Regions from separate parts of the Bacillus sp. M13(2017) genome, predicted to be linked through region 1. Evidence: riboswitches for the same ligand, from Rfam matches in the RefSeq annotation. Region 1 holds a riboswitch; each other region holds the start of a gene.
The links. A riboswitch is a leader RNA that binds a small molecule or an ion and turns the genes downstream of it on or off. The one in region 1 is predicted to bind thiamine pyrophosphate.

Region 2: it holds a riboswitch for thiamine pyrophosphate, as region 1 does, so the genes downstream of both, tenA (thiaminase II) here and tenA (thiaminase II) in region 1, are expected to answer to the same signal.
Region 3: it holds a riboswitch for thiamine pyrophosphate, as region 1 does, so the genes downstream of both, CGQ22_RS19930 (MTH1187 family thiamine-binding protein) here and tenA (thiaminase II) in region 1, are expected to answer to the same signal.

What each region holds. Positions count from the first base shown of each region.
Region 1 covers NZ_KZ268519.1:33,499-40,734, reverse strand. The annotation lists gene CGQ22_RS28230 (DUF3914 domain-containing protein) at 1-186, opposite strand, end outside; gene CGQ22_RS28225 (esterase/lipase family protein) at 467-1,708, shown strand; gene CGQ22_RS28220 (homoserine dehydrogenase) at 1,796-2,821, shown strand; gene pdxR (MocR-like pyridoxine biosynthesis transcription factor PdxR) at 2,911-4,359, shown strand; gene CGQ22_RS28210 (D-alanine--D-alanine ligase) at 4,364-5,278, shown strand; TPP riboswitch at 5,352-5,457, shown strand; gene tenA (thiaminase II) at 5,585-6,274, shown strand; gene CGQ22_RS28200 (DUF3937 domain-containing protein) at 6,672-6,935, shown strand.
Region 2 covers NZ_KZ268518.1:4,285-11,520, forward strand. The annotation lists gene CGQ22_RS27580 (hypothetical protein) at 119-457, opposite strand; gene CGQ22_RS27585 (SH3 domain-containing protein) at 463-1,617, opposite strand; TPP riboswitch at 1,887-1,998, shown strand; TPP riboswitch at 2,059-2,162, shown strand; gene tenA (thiaminase II) at 2,248-2,943, shown strand; gene CGQ22_RS27595 (ABC transporter ATP-binding protein) at 2,912-3,661, shown strand; gene CGQ22_RS27600 (ABC transporter permease) at 3,661-4,413, shown strand; gene CGQ22_RS27605 (ABC transporter substrate-binding protein) at 4,410-5,411, shown strand; gene tenI (thiazole tautomerase TenI) at 5,422-6,042, shown strand; gene thiO (glycine oxidase ThiO) at 6,035-7,144, shown strand; gene thiS (sulfur carrier protein ThiS) at 7,160-7,236, shown strand, end outside.
Region 3 covers NZ_KZ268508.1:111,110-118,345, reverse strand. The annotation lists partial or broken gene CGQ22_RS19950 (P-loop NTPase family protein) at 70-264, opposite strand; gene CGQ22_RS19945 (ABC transporter ATP-binding protein) at 261-1,010, opposite strand; gene CGQ22_RS19940 (ABC transporter substrate-binding protein) at 1,007-2,005, opposite strand; gene CGQ22_RS19935 (ABC transporter permease) at 2,002-2,775, opposite strand; gene CGQ22_RS19930 (MTH1187 family thiamine-binding protein) at 2,747-3,067, opposite strand; TPP riboswitch at 3,169-3,270, opposite strand; gene CGQ22_RS19925 (non-ribosomal peptide synthetase family protein) at 3,323-6,904, opposite strand; gene CGQ22_RS19920 (methyl-accepting chemotaxis protein) at 7,039-7,236, opposite strand, start outside.

The DNA.
Region 1 (7,236 bases):
ATCTAATTCATTAAATTTATGCTCAGGCTGTTTCATTTCTTTTTCAGATGAACGAATATCAAACTTGATAGGATCATTTACTTTCTTACTTTCAAGTTTAGTAGAAGAGATAGTATTATGCTCAAGAGTAGATGGAGTTATTTTAGTAGGTTGAGATAATGTATGAATATTTGATCCGATTTGCATGCTTTTTCCTCCTTTTCAAGCAATGAGATTAGTTTTCTTATGATTTTTAAATCTTTTTAACATGAGGAAACTATATCTAATTATAAATCCTAATAAATAGATTTACAAGTTATATTGTAAAAAGTAAATATTCGCTTGAATTAATATTTATCAACATTTGTATATGTTTTCTATATATACAACGTATATAAAATACTTTACATTATGTTTAAGTTGTTAAATTATTCTGTTAACTTTTTAAAAAGAAAAATGTAAACGTTTTATTAGGGGGGGAGAAAGTATGGGGAAGTTATTTTTAAAAATATGTTTTTTTGCATTAGTGACCGTATGTTCATTCGCAGCGAAAATATCATACGCTGAAGAGAGGCAGCAAAATAATTATCCTATCATATTGGTGAATGGATTTGCTGGATGGGGTAGAGAAGAAATGCTTGGCGTAAAATATTGGGGTGGTGTTTATGATATACAGGAAGATTTGAAACGAAATGGTTATACGGTACATACCGCAGCTGTTGGACCTGTTTCTAGTAACTGGGATCGTGCATGTGAATTGTATGCACAAATTAGCGGTGGGACAGTAGACTATGGTGCAGTACATGCTGAGAAACATGGACATAATCGTTTTGGCAGAACTTATAGTGGTTTTGCGCCGAATTGGAGTGAAACAAATAAAGTTCATTTAGTTGGACATAGCATGGGTGGACAAACGATTAGAACATTAGTACAGCTATTAAAAGAAGGGAGTTTTGAAGAAAAGAATTATGTGAAAAATCATCCAGACACCAAAATATCACCACTATTTGAAGGCGGAAAATCATATGTTCATAGTGTTACAACATTAGCAACCCCTCACAACGGTACAACACTTGCGGATGGTAGTCTTCTACTGCCGTTTGTTAAAGATTTACTCATTACAGCTGCAAGCTTTGGGGGAAACAATAATTTATCATTATATGATTTTAAATTGGATCAATGGGGTATAAAGAAGAATGCTGGAGAGTCCTTTTTCCAATATAGTAATCGTATTCTAAATAGTTCACTTTGGAAAAATACAAAAGATATAAGTCAATGGGATTTAAGTACAGATGGTGCAAAGGAGTTAAATAATTGGGTAAAGACGCAACCAGATGTGTATTATTTATCCTATAGTGGACATGCATCACAAGCAGCACCTATAACAGGTTTACATTTGCCTCATATAACGATGAATAAAGTGTTAATGGGAAATGCATTTTTCTTAGGTTCTTATGCGAGATATGAAGAAAACCGTCCGCTAGTTGATACTTCTTGGTGGCAAAATGATGGTGTAGTAAATACAAATTCTATGATTGCACCATCTTCTAATGTTACTGTAAATAATAATGAGTCATTACAGATTGGAAAATGGAATCATATCGAAACGAAAGCGAATTGGGACCATCTCGACATGGTAGGGTTAAGTGTTTCAGACTCGTTAGGTTTTTCTAGCATTCAAGAGTTTTATAGAACAATTGCTGAAAAGCTATCACGTTTACCGAAATAGGTAATAATAAAGCGCTCTCGATGGAATTCGAGAGCGCTTTATATTATATTGAAAGAGGGATTTGGTAGAAAAATATGGGGGGATATTATGAAAATTCAAGTTGTATTATCAGGATACGGAACAGTAGGCAGAGAGTTTATAAAATTATTAAATGAAAAATATTCATATATATATGAAACATATGGGATTCAATTAGTTGTAAGTGGCGTATTAGGGAGAAATATTGCAATACATAATGAAGACGGCTTATCACTTCATCATTTATTAATGTATGGTGGCGGTACCGCTGCAATTGAAAAATATTTAGAGTATCATCCGAAGGAACGTGCAACAACTAGCATAAGTGGTACTGTATTGGTAGAATCAACAGTTACAAATCTTAAAGATGGAAATCCAGGGAAACAATATATGAAACAAGCGATTGAGAAACAGATGGATATAGTAGCAATTTCTAAAGGTGCGCTCGTTACAAACTGGAGAGAAATAAATGAAGCAGCAAGAGGCGCAAATGTACGAATTCGATATAGCGGTGCAACAGCCGCTGCACTACCGACACTAGATATCGGACAATTTAGTTTAGCTGGTTGTAGTATTGAAAAAATAGAAGGAATATTAAATGGAACAACTAATTATATTCTTACGAAAATGTATGAGGAAGATATGACATTTGAAGAAGCACTGAAAGAAGCACAAAATAAAGGAATTGCTGAGACAAACCCTATATTAGATATAAGTGGTTCAGATAGTGCGTGTAAATTGTTACTTTTGACAAACCGCTTAATGGAAACAGATAAAACACTTACTGATATACATATAAAAGGAATCGAGCACGTTACAAAACAGCAAATTCGAAATGCTAAGGAACAACATAAAATTATTAAATTAATAGCATCAACATATAAGGATGAGGGTGGCAATATCAATTTAAATGTTGAACCGTGCGAAATAGAAAAAAAACATCCGTTAGCAAAAGTAAATGGAACTGAAAAAGGAATTACGTTCTTTACAGATACGATGGGACAAGTTACTACAATTGGTGGGGCTTCTAATCCAAGAGGCGCTGCAGCTGCAGCTTTAAAAGATGTAATTAACTTATATCGAAAAGATTTGTAAGACCGTACCGCCCTTTATAAAAAATACATATGTCGTGGACCTTTTGAGAATGAAATAAATATGCAAAAATGATTGCAGGGGGGAAGAAATTGTTTAAGGATTTTAAAGTTGTTAAAGATCGTCCCGTTTATATTCAATTGAAAGATTATTTGAAGAAGATGATTATGAAAGGGCATTTGCTCGGGGATCAAAAAATTCCATCAACAAGAGAACTAAGTGAATTACTAAGCGTGAGTAGAAACACTGTACTCGCTGCTTATGCAGATTTAGAGCAAGAAGGACTCATTTATGCAGTTAAAGGAAAAGGGAACTTTGTTGCGAAGGTGGATATATCTAACACTTCGTCTGTTGAAATAGATTGGAAAAATAAACTTAATACAGTGACCGCATTAGCGGATGAATTAGATTTAATGAAACATGGTGTTCGTTGGGAAAAAGGAATGATTGTTTTTAATAGTATAGCCCCGGATGAGAAGCTATTTGATGTTGAAAATTTCAAAAGAGCTTTTCTTACTCGTATGTCCATTGAAGGGGACATCGTATTGAACTACGGATATGCAAAGGGATATAGACCGTTAATGAATTATTTACTTCATTACATGGAAATGAAAGGTGTAGACATTTCCAATAAAGATATTCTAATTACAAATGGATTTACAGAAGGATTGGATATTGTACTTTCTTCTTTATCAAAAAAATCCGGGCGTGTCATTTGTGAGAATCCAACTCACCACGCTGCACTTAAGCTTTTCCGCTTACATGGACTTGAAGTTCATGGGATTGATATGGATGAGGATGGTATTGATACGAATGAAGTTGAAAAAAGCTTGCGTGAAAAAGATTTTGATTTTGCTTATTTAATTCCTTCTTATCATAATCCAACCGGTATTGTTACGAGTTCAGAGAAAAGAACGGAATTGATGAGGTTATTCTCAAAATACAACGTTCCTATTATAGAGGACGGATTTAATGAAGAACTACGTTATTCAGGTTCACATTTAGCTCCATTATTAACTTTTGCTGGAGCTGGCAATAATGTGATTTATATTAGTAGCTTTTCAAAGGTACTTTTCCCTGGTTTACGTGTAGGCTGGATTATTGCAGATAAAGAGCTGATTCATTATTTAGAAAGCGTAAAAAGAGCAAGAACGATTCACACATCTACGCTAGATCAAGCTGTTCTGTTTCAATATTTACATGAGGGATATTTTGAAAAATATTTAAAAAAGGCAAGATCTGTTTATAAGAAAAAATATGAGTTAGCTGTCGGGACATGTAACCAGTACATTCCTTTTAAAAGAATGACTGGAGATGGTGGACTTCATTTATTTATAGAGCTAGAAGAGCATATGAACGCCCGCACACTTTTACAAAAGTGTTATGAGAAACGCGTTACGTTTTCACCTGGAGATGTTTTTTACTCTGATGGAGAAGGAGCGAACACTTTCCGATTAGGATTTTCGCGCTTGAAAGAAGAAGAAATAGTTCGGGGAATTAAAATAATTGGTGATACATTAAAAAATGAAATTTGGAGTTGAGAAAATGAAAATCGGTGTTATTATGGGCGGGGTATCGTCTGAAAAACAAGTTTCAATTATGACGGGGAATGAAATGATTGCTCATTTAGATAAAAATAAGTATGAAATAGTTCCAATTACATTAAATGAAAAAGTGGATTTAATTGAAAAAGCGAAAGACATTGACTTTGCGTTGCTCGCGTTACACGGAAAATACGGAGAAGATGGGACAGTTCAAGGAACACTGGAGAGTTTAGGGATTCCTTATAGCGGAAGTAATATGTTATCTAGCAGTATATGTATGGATAAAAATATTTCGAAAAAGATTTTACGTTATGAAGGTGTAGAAACACCAGATTGGATTGAACTTACAAAAATGGAGGATCTAAATCTTGATGAGTTAGATAAGTTAGGATTTCCATTAGTAGTAAAACCAAACTCTGGCGGATCGAGTGTCGGAGTGAAAATCGTTTATAATAAAAATGAATTGATCTCAATGCTAGAAACTGTATTCGAATGGGATTCTGAAGTAGTAATTGAGAAGTATATAAAAGGTGATGAAATTACATGTTCAATTCTGGATGGAAAACAGTTACCTATAGTTTCAATTCGACATGCAGCCGAGTTCTTTGACTACAATGCAAAATATGATGATACTAGTACAGTTGAGGAAGTTATTGAACTTCCAGCAGAAATTAATGAACGTGTAAATAAAGCGTCACTTGCTTGTTATAAAGCATTAAAATGTAGTGTTTATGCAAGAGTTGATATGATGGTGAAGGACGGAATTCCATATGTAATGGAAATTAATACATTACCAGGGATGACACAATCAAGTTTATTGCCAAAAAGTGCAGAAGCAGCGGGAATTAGTTATAGCAAACTATTAGATATGATTATTGAAACATCATTAAAAGTTAGAAAAGAAGAAGGGTTTTAAGGGAATCATATAACGAATTCTTTTGATAGTTTCACGAAGTATGCTATGATGAATACATTATAAAAACAAAATATTTATCCACTAGGGGGGCCTTTTATAGGCTGAGATCAAATGTGATTTTGAGACTCTTAGTACCTGATCTGGTTAATGCCAGCGTAGGGAAGTGGGAAAGACGTTGCTATTTAATGAGTAAATAAATACTGTCAATTTCACTTTCTTTACGCCTGTAAAGAAAGTTTTTTTATTTTACAGCTTTAATAATTGTGGATAAATACTTATATTTTATACATTATTGGAGGGATTTAAATGACTTTTTCACAATCATTACGTAAAGAAGTAGATTCAATTTGGGAAGCGAGTTTTAACCATCCCTTTGTAAAAAAACTTGGTGAAGGAACGTTAGATTTAGCTAGTTTTCGCTATTATGTGCTTCAAGATTCATATTATTTGAGTCATTTTGCTAGAGTGCAAACTTTAGGAGCTGCAAAAGCTCTTGAATTAGAGACGACAGCTCGTATGGCACACCATGCTCAAAATACATATGAGGCCGAGTTATCTTTACATGAGAATTTTGCTAAAAAGCTAGGGATAACAAAAGAAGAAAAAGATAATTTTATTCCTGCGCCAACTGCATATGCGTATACTTCACATATGTATCGTGCTGCCTATGAAGGACATTTAGGAGATATCATTGCAGCAATTTTACCTTGTTATTGGTTGTATTATGAAATTGGCGAACGCTTAAAAGAGTGTCAGCCGGAAGAGCCAATTTATAACGAATGGATTTCTGCTTATGGATCTGATTGGTTCCGTACGCTAGTTGAAGAACAAATTACACGTTTAGATACTATCGCTGAAAAAGTAACAGAGGCAGACCGCAAGCGTATGAAACAGCATTTTATTATTAGCAGTCAATATGAATATTCATTTTGGGAAATGGCTTATACATTAGAAAAGTGGCCAGTGGATACAGACGTAAAAGACGTAATTGGATAAAGAATAGAAGTAATGTTATAGATAGGTATGGATCATACCTATCTATATATTTTTTCTTGTTAAATTTGCGTAAAGTCATTAGTGCTACGGATATGGCGAAATAGAATATCGATAAGTTAGCTCATTTAATTGTCTACGAATTAACTGGATAAAATTCTGTCACACTTATTTTACAATCAAAGAACGTAAAGATTGGTGGTATGAAGTTAAATAAGAAAAGAAACCGGCTCTGTTAATTGTAACGGATTTACTTTTTCTTTACGGGAATTTCTAAATCATCATGGAATGCTGTTCATACAATATGCAAATATGCATATTGTATCTTTTTGAGTTCTTTATGTGTTAAAATTAAATATAGGGATATGGAAATATAAAGAAGCAAAAGCAGGAATATCCAATGAATTTTGAGAGGTGTTATATGTTTACAAATAAGAAATTAATTCGATTTGGTTTATCTTTGTTTGTGTTTTTAGGGATAATTAATTTTACAATAAGCTATTTCCAAACATATCTTGAAACAGCAGCAGATATCAAATGGGTAATTCCAGAAATTTGGAAAACTATTTTGCTAGATGTTCCTCAAGGTATACTTGTCCTTTTAGGCGCAATTGCTTTATATGATTTCACAAAAGAGGCATCACAAAAAGACGCATCAATCTAAGTGTGTCTTTTTTGATTAGCAATTTCATAGAGAGCTTTGCTGGAGAAATAGAAAAAAAAGCCCTAATCAGGGCTTTTTTTTGTAGAAATTTCTTAACCATCATAGAAACCGGTTACTAGGAGGTGTTGGCATTTATAGTACAGAAAAATCTAAGCGGCAGACGGAAATATATAGGAAATGGCACCATAATTATTGAGAAATTAATTGAACTTAGTAAGTATAAAGATATGAAACTAGAATTTATATTTTTTAATTTTTATTTATCCCACCAATCGGGCTGTCCGTAAAAGCCCGATTGGTG
Region 2 (7,236 bases), on a different contig from region 1:
AGAAGTTGTGCAGTATAACTTCCTTGTATACCAAAAAAAGTATTGGCTTTCTTATACAGATTCAATATGTATTGTATTGGAGTATCTTTGAAAGATTGGTACACAGTGTCTCCTCTTTCTAAGCTTCTTGTTCTTGTTTTTGTTTTTGGTTATAAGGGACATTAATATATCTAGCTACAAATAATAAAACAGCCATAAAGAATACTGGAAATACAGTAGATAAATAAAAGCCATTACTAATTATATTTGTTATGAGAGCACTCAAAAGAAAAATAGCATTATAAATATGGGCAATTTTTTGTTTTAGTTGCACTTGAAATGATTCCATCATAATTTCTAATGCAACAAAAGCAATAATAATAGATAAAAATACAATGTTTGTATTGTAAATGATTAAACAACAGATTAAACCTAAAAAGGCTACGTATTCAATTATAAGAGGTATATTGCGTGGCATACAATTTACCTAACTAAATATGGCAGTGGATTTACTGCATTTGTTTTTTCAAAATTCCATTCTCCATTATGTAATTCAAAATGAAGATGTTGCCCGTATGAATGACCTGTGTTTCCCATATGACCTATTAATTGTCCAGTTTGTACTTGATCACCAGCTTGTACAGTGCGATCCTTCATATGAGCATAAACAGTTGTATATAATTTCCCATTGATTTGATGCGCAATGAAAACAACATTGCCATAGCTAGCTGAATAATAAGATTTCACAACTTTACCTGCAGCAGCAGCTTGGATAGAGACGTTTCCTGGAGCGGCAATATCTATACCATAATGCATTTGTTCCCAGCGTATATCAAAGGTTGAGCTAATTCTTCCTTGAGCGGGGAATTTGAAAGCAACTGGAATTGATGAAGGCTGATCTGTTTTAGCTTGTGGTTGATTTTGTACTACATAGTGTTTTGCTACATATCCGTATCCTGTGCCAAAACGAATTTTATACCAAGTACCTACAGTTTCTACTACTTGTACTTGTGTACCGTTTTGTAATGAACCGAGTAGAGCGCTACTTGTACTAGCGGTGCTACGTACATTTAGATTAGGTGTTGCAACAGTATATTTTGTATTATTTTGAACGGTGATTCCTTTTACTAAGGGTTGTGAACCATTAGAGATGAATGCTTTTTGTACGTAACCTGTTTGGCCATTATGCGATATTTTATACCATTCGCCTTGATCTTCTTGAACGGTAATAAACTTGCCATTTGGTAATACATCTAAAATGGAAGATTCTAAATTAGGTTCAGAGCGAACGTTTAATGCATTAGCATTAACGATGTATTGATCATTAGAATGAAGTTTGTTTTTTAGTAAAATAGCATCTTTTTGTACATAACCTACTTTATTATGAACAGATACTTTATACCACTCATTAGTTGTTTTAAGGATGTTCACTTTTGTATTAAAGCGAATTGTATCAATTGATGTGCTTTTTACGTTATCTTCTGTATGTAATGCTACTTGATCGACTTTGACATACCCAGTTTTAATATTAGATAATTGTTCAGCGTTTGCTTTTTGTACATTTGTTTCACCCATAGAAGGAAGTAAAGAAGCAATCGCTACAGTAGTTGCTGTTAAAGCAGTAGCTTTCATATTCATGGAATAGAGACCTCCTCTAGTTGTATAGTTGTAATTTTATTATAGTATAAAGATATAATATAGTGGGTGTATTCACATAAATGTAATATGAAATCAATATAAAAATAAATTTTTTGAGGATAATGATTCCTTCTTATGCAATTAATTGGGGTTTTATTTTCTAAAATAGAATGTATGTATTGTATAAATTTGATATTCTGTTAATAATTAAGAAAATTAAAAAAGTTGATGATGTCTTATTAGGGTGTTATACTGACAGTGATAATTTTATAGTTTGCTAGGAGAGCTGGTGTTGCCAGCTGAGAGTAGGCCGTAAGCCTTTGATCCTTTTTATTACCTGATCTAGATTATGCTAGCGTAGGGAAGCAATTCGGACACTAACAATGAGTCCCCGTTTCTTTGCGTATAGAAACGGGGCTTTTTTATTTGAAAATTTCATATTGAAACCACTAGGGGTGCTTGATTTGCTGAGAGAGGAATAATCCTTAACCCTTACAACACCTGATCTAGGTAATACTAGCGAAGGGAAGTGGAACATCGAATAAATGTATAACTTTATTTGCTGTAACCACTTCTTATATATAGAAGTGGTTTTTTATTTAGATACATATATTGAAAGGGGATAGAGAAATGAAATTTTGCGATAGATTATTAGAAACTGTGCAACCGGTTTGGGAGATGAGTCATAATCATCCGTTTGTAGTAGGTATGGGAGATGGCACGTTAGAAAAAGATAAATTCCAGTATTATATTATTCAAGATTATTTATATCTGCTAGATTATGCAAAGTTATATGCGATTGGTGTTGTAAAAGCAACGAATCCACAAGTAATGGGAAAGTTCGCTGAACAAATTGATGGAATATTAAATGGCGAAATGACAATCCATAAACAATATGCAAAAAGACTTGGAATTTCTATAGAGGAGATAGAGTCTGCGAAACCATCTGCTAAAAATTTAGCTTATACAAATTACATGATGTCTGTATCTCAAAATGGCACACTTGCGGAATTAATAGCAGCGCTTCTTCCATGTATGTGGAGCTATTGGGAAATTGGAAAGCGTTTAAATGATATTCCTGGAGCAAGTGATCATGAGTTTTTTGGTGAGTGGATTCAAGGATATAGTTCGGAAGAATACGGTAATCTGTGTATTTGGTTAATAGATTTATTAAATGAAATGGCAGTGGGAAAGTCTGAGACAGAACTAGAAAGATTAGAGGAGATTTTCTTAAATTCCAGTCGATTTGAATATTTATTCTGGGATATGTCCTATCGTAAGGAGATGTGGGGATTTGAGGAGCAAGAACATACTACAGTTTCATAATGTTTCTTTTCATTACGATGAGAAACCAATCATCCATGAATTAAATGCTTCTATACATGAGAAAGAGTTTGTCAGTATTATCGGACCGAGTGGATGTGGGAAAAGTACTTTATTTCGCCTTATTACAGGTCTAGAAAAGGTAAGTACTGGACAGATAGAACTGACAGAAACAAAGCACCATCCTGTAGGATATATGCCGCAAAAAGATATGCTTTTGCCGTGGAGAACAATTATTGAGAATGCTGCCCTGCCGCTAGAGTGCCAAGGTGTACAGAAGAAAGAAGCAGAAGTAAAGGCAAAGGAACTGTTACATAAATTTGGTTTGCAAGGGTATGAGAAAAAATATCCGAAAGATTTATCTGGTGGTATGAGACAACGTGTATCTTTTATTCGAACTTTATTAACAGGCGGGGAAATATTGCTGTTAGATGAACCATTTAGTGCGTTGGATGCTTTAACGAAGACCTCTTTGCAAGAATGGTTGTTTGAACAATGGCAAGAGTGGGAAAAAACAATTTTATTCATTACTCATGATGTTGAAGAAGCGTTATTTCTTTCAAACCGAGTTTTAGTAGTGGAACAGCAGCCGATAACGACTTTGACTGAGCGGACTGTACCGCTTGATCATAACAGAACACGAAAAGATTTATATAAACCGGAAGTATTAGCGCTGAAAGATGAGCTTCTTAGTATGTTACAAAGGCAGGTACTTGTGTGATGAACCGATTGAAAGAATTAGTTCCTGCTATTACACTTTCTAGTATTTTACTAGCTGTGTGGGAAATAGGAGCAAGAATTGTAGATGAGATGTACATTTTACCGTCACCTTCTGCGATTGTAATGAAGATATGGAAACTAAAAGACATATTATTTACAGTTCATTTACCTGCAACGTTATACGTCGTTTTAATAGGTGTTGTTATCTCTATCGTATTAGGTGTAGGGCTAGCGATGTTAATGAATGCGAGTACATGGATGGAGAGAGCATTTTATCCATTATTAGTTGCTTCACAAACGATTCCGATTACTGCGCTTGCTCCGCTATTTGTTTTATGGTTTGGATACACAATTTGGAGTAAGGTTGTTGTCACAGTTTTAATTACGTTTTTCCCAATTGCGGTCAATACGTATGATGGACTGCGTAGTACGAAAAAAGAATGGGAGGAGCTCTTAGTTACATATGGAGCAACAAAAAGAGATATTTTTCTTAAATTAAAGTTGCCGTCTGCTCTTCCTTATTTTTTCTCAGCTTTAAAAATTGCAGTTCCGCTTAGTGTTATCGGAGCAGCAATTGGAGAATGGCTCGGTGCACAAGCTGGGCTTGGATATTTCAGTAAGAGAATGATGACGCAGTTAGATGAAGCTGGCGTATTTGCACCTATTGTATTGTTATCATTATTAGCTATTTTCTTCGTCGTAATTATTTCCATATTAGAAAAGAAATTCATTAGTTGGAGGAAGTATTCATGAAATTTTTAAAGCGCATCTTTGTGTTTACATTATTAATTGCAATGATTGCTGGATGTTCTAGTAATTCAGCATCAGATAAGAGTAAAAAAGAAAAAGAAATAACGGTCATGCTTGATTGGTACCCAAATGCGGTACATAGCTTTATTTATGCAGCAATTGAAAAAGGCTACTTTAAAGAAGAAGGTGTAAAGGTGAATATTAAATTCCCTTCCAATCCGACTGACCCATTAACTTTAGCAGCTGCAGGAAAAGTAACGGTTGGCCTATATTATCAACCAGATGTTGTTATGGCAAAAGCAAACGAACAAGTTCCAGTGAAATCAATTGGAGCTGTCGTACGTTCCCCATTAAATCATGTTGTATCACTGAAGTCAGCAGGCATTCAATCGCCAAAAGATTTAGAGGGGAAAACAGTGGGATATTCTGGAACACCTTTAAGTGAGATGTATTTAAAAACGATGGTAAAAGAAGCTGGTGGTAATCCAGATACAGTGAAAGTAGTCGATGTTGGCTTTGATTTAGTACCAGCATTAATTACGAAAAAAGTGGATGCGGTAACAGGGGCATACATTAACCATGAAGTACCTGTTATGCGTCATGAAGGTCATGAACCAGCGTACTTTAATCCAGCAGATTATGGTGTACCGAATTATCATGAGCTTGTATTTGTAACAGGTGATAAAACGTTGAAAAAAGATAAAGAAGCGTTGCAAGCCTTCTTACGTGGTACGAAAAAAGGCTATGATTTCATGAAGAAAAATCCAGATGAAGCATTAAATATTTTATTAAATCATCAAGAAAAAGAAAACTTCCCACTTGTGCCAGAAGTTGAAAAGGAAAGTATGAAAATTTTATTAGAGAAGATGGAAACGAAAGATGAGCCATTCTTATCAGATTCAAAAGAGTCTTGGGAGAAACAAAATAAGTGGCTGAAGGACAAAGGAATGACAAAAGAAACCGTCCCAGCCGATGAACTATTCGAAAATATTTTAAAGTAGGCGAATGAATATGAAAAATGAGCTCCACGTAATCTCAAATGGCCATATGCCATTCGAAGAGTTAGTGAATGTAGCGATGCAAATTGAGAGTGAGATTGATTATTTGCATATTCGTGAGCGTGAGAAGAGTACAAAGGAATTATATGAAGGTGTGGAAATTCTGTTAATGGAGGGCTTTCCGGCTTCTAAAATTGTCATAAACGATCGAATTGATATTGCAATTTTATTAAATATTCCTCGTGTTCAACTAGGATATCGAAGCACAGATGTAAAGTCAGTGAAAGAAAAGTTTTCTTATTTGCATGTCGGTTATTCTGTGCATTCGCTAGATGAAGCGATAGTAGCATTTAAAAATGGAGCGGATTCACTCGTTTATGGCCATGTATTTCCGACAGATTGTAAAAAAGGTATGCCAGCGAGAGGGCTTGAAGAAATTTCGGACATTGCAAGGAGCTTATCGATACCAATTATAGCTATTGGAGGGATTACTCCTGAGAATACAAAGGATATTCTGGCAAGTGAAGTAAGTGGAATTGCTGTTATGTCTGGAATTTTAAGTAGTAGTAACCCGTATAGCAAAGCGAAGTCTTATAAGGAATCAATAAGAAAGTGGGCGGAAAAACATGTGTGAGAAGTATGATGTAGCGATTATTGGTGGTGGTGTAATTGGTAGTTCAGTTGCACATTTTCTAGCAGAAAGAGGACATAAAGTAGCGATTGTAGAAAAGCAAAGAATTGCATCGGAAGCTTCGAAAGCAGCTGCTGGTTTACTTGGTGTTCAAGCAGAATGGGATGCGTATGATCCGCTATTTGAACTTGCTAGAGAAAGCCGAGCTATATTTCCACAACTTGCAGCAGTTTTACGTGAAAAGACGGGTATTGATATTGGATATGAAGAAAAAGGAATTTATCGTATTGCTCAAAATGCAGATGAGAAGGAAAGAATTCTTCACATTATGGATTGGCAGCAGAAAACAGGTGAAGATTCTTATTTTCTAACGGGAGACCATGTGCGGGAAAAAGAGCCATATCTATCCGAATCTATTATAGGAGCAGTATATTATCCGAAAGACGGTCATGTTATTGCACCAGAGCTTACGAAAGCATTTGCACATTCTGCGACAATTTCCGGTGCGGATATATATGAGCAAACAGAAGTATTTGATATCCGTATTGAAAATAATAAAGTGACTGGAGTTATTACAAGTGAAGGTATTGTCACATGTGAGAAAGTCGTTATTGCAGGAGGTTCATGGAGTACGCAGTTACTCAGTTATTTTCACCGTGATTGGGGTACATATCCAGTTAAAGGAGAAGTGGTTGCGGTAAAAAGTAGAAAACAACTTTTAAAAGCACCTATTTTTCAAGAAAGATTTTACATTACTCCAAAGCGCGGTGGACGTTACGTAATTGGGGCAACAATGAAGCCACATACGTTCAATAAAACTGTGCAGCCAGAAAGTATAACTTCTATATTAGAGCGTGCTTATACAATATTGCCAGCTTTAAAAGAAGCAGAATGGGAAAGCACGTGGGCAGGATTACGACCACAATCGAATCATGAAGCTCCTTATATGGGAGAGCATGAAGAAATAAAAGGTTTATATGCTTGCACGGGCCATTATCGAAACGGTATTTTATTAAGTCCTGTTTCTGGCCAATATATGGCTGATTTAATAGAAGGAAAGCAAGAGAATCATTTGCTAGATTCATTGCTTTCTAAAACGGTTTAGAAAGGGGATGGAAGTTTGAATTTGAAAATTAATGGTAATCAAATTGAAGTGCCAGAGAGTGTAAAAACAGTAGCCGAGCTACTTATACATTT
Region 3 (7,236 bases), on a different contig from region 1:
TAAGAGTTCTCGAAAATCATGTTAATCACAAAGAAAAGGCATTAGCCCATAAAAGCTAATGCCTTTTCTTTATTCATATTGTTCAGCATTCCAATCTTCTATATTCCATACTTTTGTTATCCACGATTCATAGAAAGAAGGTTCATGTGAGACAATTAAAACCGTTCCTTTGTATTGTTGTAACGCTTCCTGTAAAGCCATCTTAGTTTCTACATCCAAATGATTAGTCGGTTCGTCTAAAATTAAAACATCAGCTTTTTCTATTTTTTCATATAAGGAGCTAACACACTTAAAATCTCTTCTTTATCCTTTTTTAATTCGAGTGATGTTAACATATCCATCGTTCTCGGCCTAGGTAATTTCACTTGTACCTCGCCAACTATTGACGCTGGTCTTTGAGATAAAATAAATACACGGTCAGACAGCAAGATTGCCTCATCTAAGTCATGTGTCACCATAACGATTGTTTGCTTCTCTTGATGCCAAGAGTTTAAAAGCCAGCTATGTACTTCCATTTTTGTAAATGCATCTAACTTTCCAAAAGGCTCATCAAGCAGCATAATTGGCTTTTCACATAAATAGGTGCGCAGAAAACTAATTCTTTGACGCATACCACCAGACAATTCATCTGGATAATGGTCTGCATATTCATCTAGTTCGAACTGCTTTAATGCTTCCATTCCTTCTGTCAGTCTTTGTTTTTTCGGCTTTCCTTCAATTTCTAACGGAAGAACGATATTTTGCAAAGCTGATCGCCACGGTAGTAATAAATCTTGTTGTGGCATATAACTAACAACATCTTGCTCTTGTACTTGCTTATCGTTATACGTTACGTTCCCGCTTGTTGGTTTTTCAACATTTGCAATCATGTTTAATAATGTGCTTTTCCCGCAACCACTCGGGCCTACAAAGGAGACAAACTCTCCCTCTTGTATAGAGGCACTAATCTTCTCTAGTACATTCTTTCCATCGAAAGATTTCACTATATTTTTTATTTGTAATCCGCTCATTTTTCACTTGGAAGGAATTCATTTGTAAAAGCATCTTTTACATCGATTTTCTTTTTAATAACTTTGTTGTCATATAAGAAATTCATGTAATTCGTCCAAATTTCTTCCTTCTGTACTCCCCATGCTTTAGCATCATCTTGATACTTCGTACTTAACCATTTTTGGCTTTCTTGAACTAAATCTTTATTTACATCTGGAACAGCTTTAATTAAAATATCAGCAGCTTCTTTCGGTTCCTTAATTGCAAAATTATAACCTTCTGTTGTTGCACTCATAAACTTTTTCACAAAGTCTTTATCTTGCTTCGTATGTTTTTCACTCGTAATAATAACAGGACTATAGAAATCAAGCGCTGGGTCTAAGTCTTTTACCATAATCGTATTTAACTCTTTTCCTTGGCGCTTCGCTTCAATTCCATCCCATCCGTAATAAATCCATTCAAAGTCTGCATCACGGCCGATTGATTTAAAGAAATCGGTTTGTCCTAAGATGATTTTTTCAACTTTATTAAAATCAGCTTGATGCTTATCCATAATCGTCTTTAATGTCGCTTCTTCTGCTGGTCCTCCCCAGCCGCCGTAACGTTTACCTTCAAAATCTTTCGGTGACGTCATATTATCTTTCTTAAGTGATGCAAATGCTGAAGTGTTATGCTGAATAATCGCTCCGACAGATACAACAGGAATCCCTTCCACACGAGCCAACGTTACATTTTCTTGTGCGCTTATTGCGAAGTCAGCTTTTCCTGATGCTATCATTTGCTCTGCTGTTACATTGTCACCCGGTTGAATAATTTCTACATCTAATCCTTGCTTTTTGTAATAATCTTTCGTTTGTGCTACATATAAGCCAGTATGATTCGTATTTGGAAACCAATCTAATACTACTTTTACTTTTTGATCTTTACTTTTACTTTCTTCTTTCTTCGCCGGATTACATCCAGCCACGCCTACCGCTACTAAGGCAGCTAACATAACTTTCAAACCTTTTTTCATTTTCTGCCGTCCTTTCTATATATCCATGGTGCTGTTATTCTTGCCATAAACTCTACGATAAAATACAGGCACAATGTCACCATAACGATGATTGCTGCAACACCAAATACTCGGGCAGTCAAAAAGGATTTTGTAGCCCTCGTAAGCATAACGCCTAATCCTTCACTTGCACCGAGCCATTCTCCGATAATTGCCCCCATTACGCTATATGTAACTGCAATTTTTAAACCTGAGAAAAAGTATGGGAGCACTGCTGGAAATTTTACTTTCTGGTAAACTTGCCATTTCGTCGCCTTCATTGTTTGTAACAGTTTCAGCATATTTTTATCTACTGTTTGAAAACCTTCTAAAATACTAAGCGCAATTGGGAAGAAACAAACGAGTATTACGACCATTACTTTCGGCAACATCCCATATCCAAACCAAATAATAAATAGCGGTGCAAGTACAACAATTGGAATTGTTTGCGAAATAACGAGCAATGGATTTATTAAAATACGAAATAACGGTATAACGTCCATAATAATTGCGATGCTCGTCCCCAATAAAATTGCAAAGAATAGTCCAATTATAACTTCCTGCAGTGTTTGCATCGTATTTGGTAATAGTAAATCTTTCATCCCAATTAATTCTTGAACAATGGCAGAAGGCTTTGGTAAAATCCACGGTTCGATTTTAAATAATGAAACAGATCCTTCCCATATCGCAATGAGAAGGATAAGCCAAATAGTTGTAATAAGTTTAGATTGCTTCTGGTTTTGCATATTCATCACGGTACTTCCAAACCTTTTCATCTATCGTTACACCAGTGCTTGGACGATAATGGATTTTAATAGAAGTAATCACTTCTTCTGCTCCAGCATCGACGCAAGCTTGTTGTGCACGTTTAACGACATCAAGAAGTACATCTAATTCTCCTTCCAAAGTTGTTTCCATTGCCCCTACTTCATAACGAACTCCCGATTGTTGCACAACTTCAATTGCTTTATCGACAACAGAATATACATCTTTCGTTTTCGCTTGTGGTACTACTGAAAATGACATTGTAACTTGTTGTGACATAATAAAATCCCCCTTATAAAATTAAATTTCAAAAATAAGAAAAGGCTTTCCTACTGCGTAGGAAAGCCTTGTATGCAAGTTATTATAGAATAACATATGCTACATCACTTTAAGTAACTCCCTACGCTGGCATTATCCAGATCAGGTTGAGGGTCGATGTTTACTTACATCCTCTCAGCCAATTGGCTCCCCGGTCCTTAATTCGTTTTCATTGTAGCATGATTTATTTTATTGAACAAACAAAAGCATGCATAATCATTTCATTATTTTTGGAAAATATCCAACTTTTTCACCATAAGCTAATAACTGCTGTATAAATTCTTTATTAATTGCTGGTACTTTCAATTCTTTTTTCTTAATCCATTCATTCGTTCTACGCGTACCCATTACAATTTCAGATTGCTGTGCTCCATCTCCTGCAACTTGAGAAGCAATTAACTCTGCTATTACTTCATTTCCCTTTGCTAATTCCAGTCCGGCATTTTCATATTCTGAAAGTGGAACCATTTCAAGATTGTATCCACACTCTCCAATTAGCTGTATAAATTGTTCAAACTCAATTTGATGTGGATGACAAATATGTAACGTCTCTCCTACAATTTGCGCATCTTGTAAATACGATACAATTGATTTACTAGCAAAATCAATTGGTGTGAAATCAACTTTCCACTTCACATTTGGTGCTTTCCCAATTAATAGCATTGTTTTAATAAGACGATAAAATGCGTTTCCTTCAATATTTTGTTGGAACGAACCTGTTTCTGAATGACATGCTAAATTACCTGCACGATAAATATTTCCACGCAAACCATTTTTCATTGCTTCACGAACAATGTTTTCCGCTTGTAGTTTACTATTTGAATATACATTCTCTAAGTCTACACTGTAATTAAAATCACCAGTTTTCATGTATGTATCCCATTGATCTACCGCTAATTCTAACGGGATACCAATTGTAGAAATAAAATGGAATGTAGCGCCTTTTTCCGCTAATGCTAGCATACGGCTAGTCCCTTGTACATTTATATTTTCAAATTGTTTTACATCTCCAAAATGTCTTACATCTGCACCGCAATGAATTATCGTATCCATCTTAGAACTGATGAACATAAATTCTTCTTCGCTCATCCCAAGATACTCTTCTCCTAGATCGCCAGCTACGGCCTGTATACGCTGTAACCATTCTTCACATATATCATTAAAATAGCCTGTTAATGTATCTATAATTCTTTGCTGCACATCTTTGGTTGGTCTTACTAAACAATAAATAGTAGCAGATGTATCTCTTAGCAATTCATATAATATGTGTGATCCTAAATAACCAGTAGCTCCTGTTAAAAAGACATTTGAAATCTGTTTTTCTTCAAAAACGTTTGCATACGTAATAGTATCTGGTTCGTGAATTACTTTATATTCCCGAAATACTTCTTCTTTCTCTACTTTTACTTCTCGCTCAATTCGAGCTAATCCATATATCGTTCTTTCTTTAAAGAAATCTTGAATTGTTAAATGCGAGAAGTCTTCTTTTAACAATGTTAATACTCGTAATACTTTCAATGAGTGTCCACCAATTGTAAAGAAATCATCATGCACTCCAATTTTTGAAATTCCTAATACTTCCGCCCAAGCATTCGCTATTTGCTTCTCTGCTTTATTAGAAGGTGCAACATATTCTTGTAGACGAAGCGGTTCATACTTTTCTTCTAACTGGGCTAACTTTTTAACATCAATCTTTTTATTAGGTGTAAGTGGTAATTCATTAATATAAATTAGTTTAGATGGCACCATATAATCTGGTAACTGCTCTTGTAACTGATAAACTAATTCTGGTATTTCTTTTTTATTTAAAGTTGTATAGAACGCGATTAAATATTGGCTACCTTCCTTACTCTTCTTAGCAAAAACAGCATTTTCTTTTATATTATGATTTTGAGAAATTTTACTTTGGATTTCTCCTAGTTCAATACGATGTCCTCTAATTTTTACTTGATCATCTTTCCGATGTAAAAACTCTATATTTCCATCCTCTAGCAACTTAACGATATCACCTGTTTTATATATATTAACTATAGGATTAAAAGGGTTCGGAATAAAAGCTTCAATTGTTTTATTAGGTTTATTAAAATACCCTTTTGCTAATCCTACTGAATCTATATATAATTCACCAGGTACACCAATTGGACAAAGATTCATATTCTCATCCAAAATCATAACTTGATAATTAGCACATGGTTTACCAATGGGAATACTCGCAACATCCTCATTTAACTGACTAGGTATTTTATAGGTTGTCGTCACTACAGTACATTCTGTCGGTCCGTATACATTATGAATTTCAACATTTGTACCTATTCTTTCTCTCCACAATTTAATAACCTCTACAGGCAACATTTCACCGCCAATCGCAATTCTTTTTAGGGAAGCTAGCTTATATATATCTTCTTCTGCTAAATACGTTGCTACTTGTCGAACAAAAATTGTTGCTAATGCCAAGATCGAAGTTGCTTTCACTTTATAGATTGCATGTGCAAATGCTTCTACAGACAATCGCTCTTCCTCTAATAATACATACAAGTTTCCTCCACAGAATAAAGAAGCAAATGACTCCCATACAGAGGCATCGAAACTAAAGGAAGGAAATTGGGCAAATACATCCTCTTCTGTCAATTCATATTGCTTTTTCATCCAAGTATACAGATTAACAACGCCTCTATGTGCTAACATCGTTCCCTTTGGATTCCCTGTTGAACCAGATGTATAAATCATATAAGCTACATCATCACAATGAATAGACAACTTTACATCTATATCTTCACAAGTTTCACTATCATAAATTGAAACAGTTTGAACTCCATCACATGTTATAGGCGTCTCTTTCATCAATATAACTTTCGCTTGGCTATCTTGAATAATGTACTGTATTCTACTTTCGGGATAATCTGGATCAATTGGAACATACGCTGCACCAGCTTTTAATATAGCTACCATACTTACTACTGTGTCTATGCTACGTTTCATAAATATTCCAACATAGTCTCCTAATCGCACGCCGTTTTTAATTAACATATGAGCTATTTGATTACTTTTTTTATTTAACTCCTCATAAGTTAAAGTACCTTCCCTTGAAGATAAAGCTATACGATTTGGAAATTGAGTAACAGTATTATAGAACATATCGACGATACTTTTCTCAGGATATACCGCTGTCGTATCATTCACTTGACTATAAAGTGCCATCTCGGCCTCTGTAATAATATTAAAATGTTTTATGCGTTTATTATTATTTTGTGATTTATCAATTAAAACACCTTGTATTTGTTGTGCATAACGAGTAATCGTTGTCTCTTTCCAATTAACACTATTAAATATTATTTCTACACTTTGCATATTTTTACTAAATACAAATTGTAATGTATTCGCATCTTGTAGCTCATAATATGTTTCACCAATAATAATAGGTGACATTTCATATAATTTCTTACCATTTTGAAACTCTTCTATTTCTTCCGCATTTATTTCTTTAATTTGTTCCAGTTGCTCTTCAATCTGTAGATTCAAACTTTCATAGGAAAGAAAATTAGAAACTTCAATAGTAATCGGAAATAAACTTCCTCTTACATGATAAAACACGACAATATGTTTTTCTTTAGAAATATGATATAACCACGTTGCAGTCGCTCCTATTAAATCTACAATATGAGTCAAATTTAGAAACAGTTCCGTTTTTCTTTTCATTCTAATTTCTTTTCCTTGCACATCTTTAGGTATTGTAATATTTCCTTCTACTTTTCCTAAAAATTCTTTTACCATCTCATTATAAGAAATCGCTAATTTCATATTTATGTAAATTCCTCTCTCAAATATAATAAAGGTGTGAAAATTCACACCTTTTTCATCCCTTATTAACGGGCAGATTCGTTCAATTCATAATCAAAGGGGGATCCCCCTTTGATTAGAATTGATCTTTCTTCTTATTCACTTTTAAACTCACCAATTAGCTCTTGTAATTCCTGAGAAAGCCAACTTAAAGAAGTCGCTAATTCTGCAATATCTTGTACTGATATTTCTTGCTCTTTCATGCTTTCTTCAACATTACTACTGCTGTTGGCATAAGTATTTGCAATATGCGATAATTCATTTACAACTTGAACAATATTTTGGCTATTTTG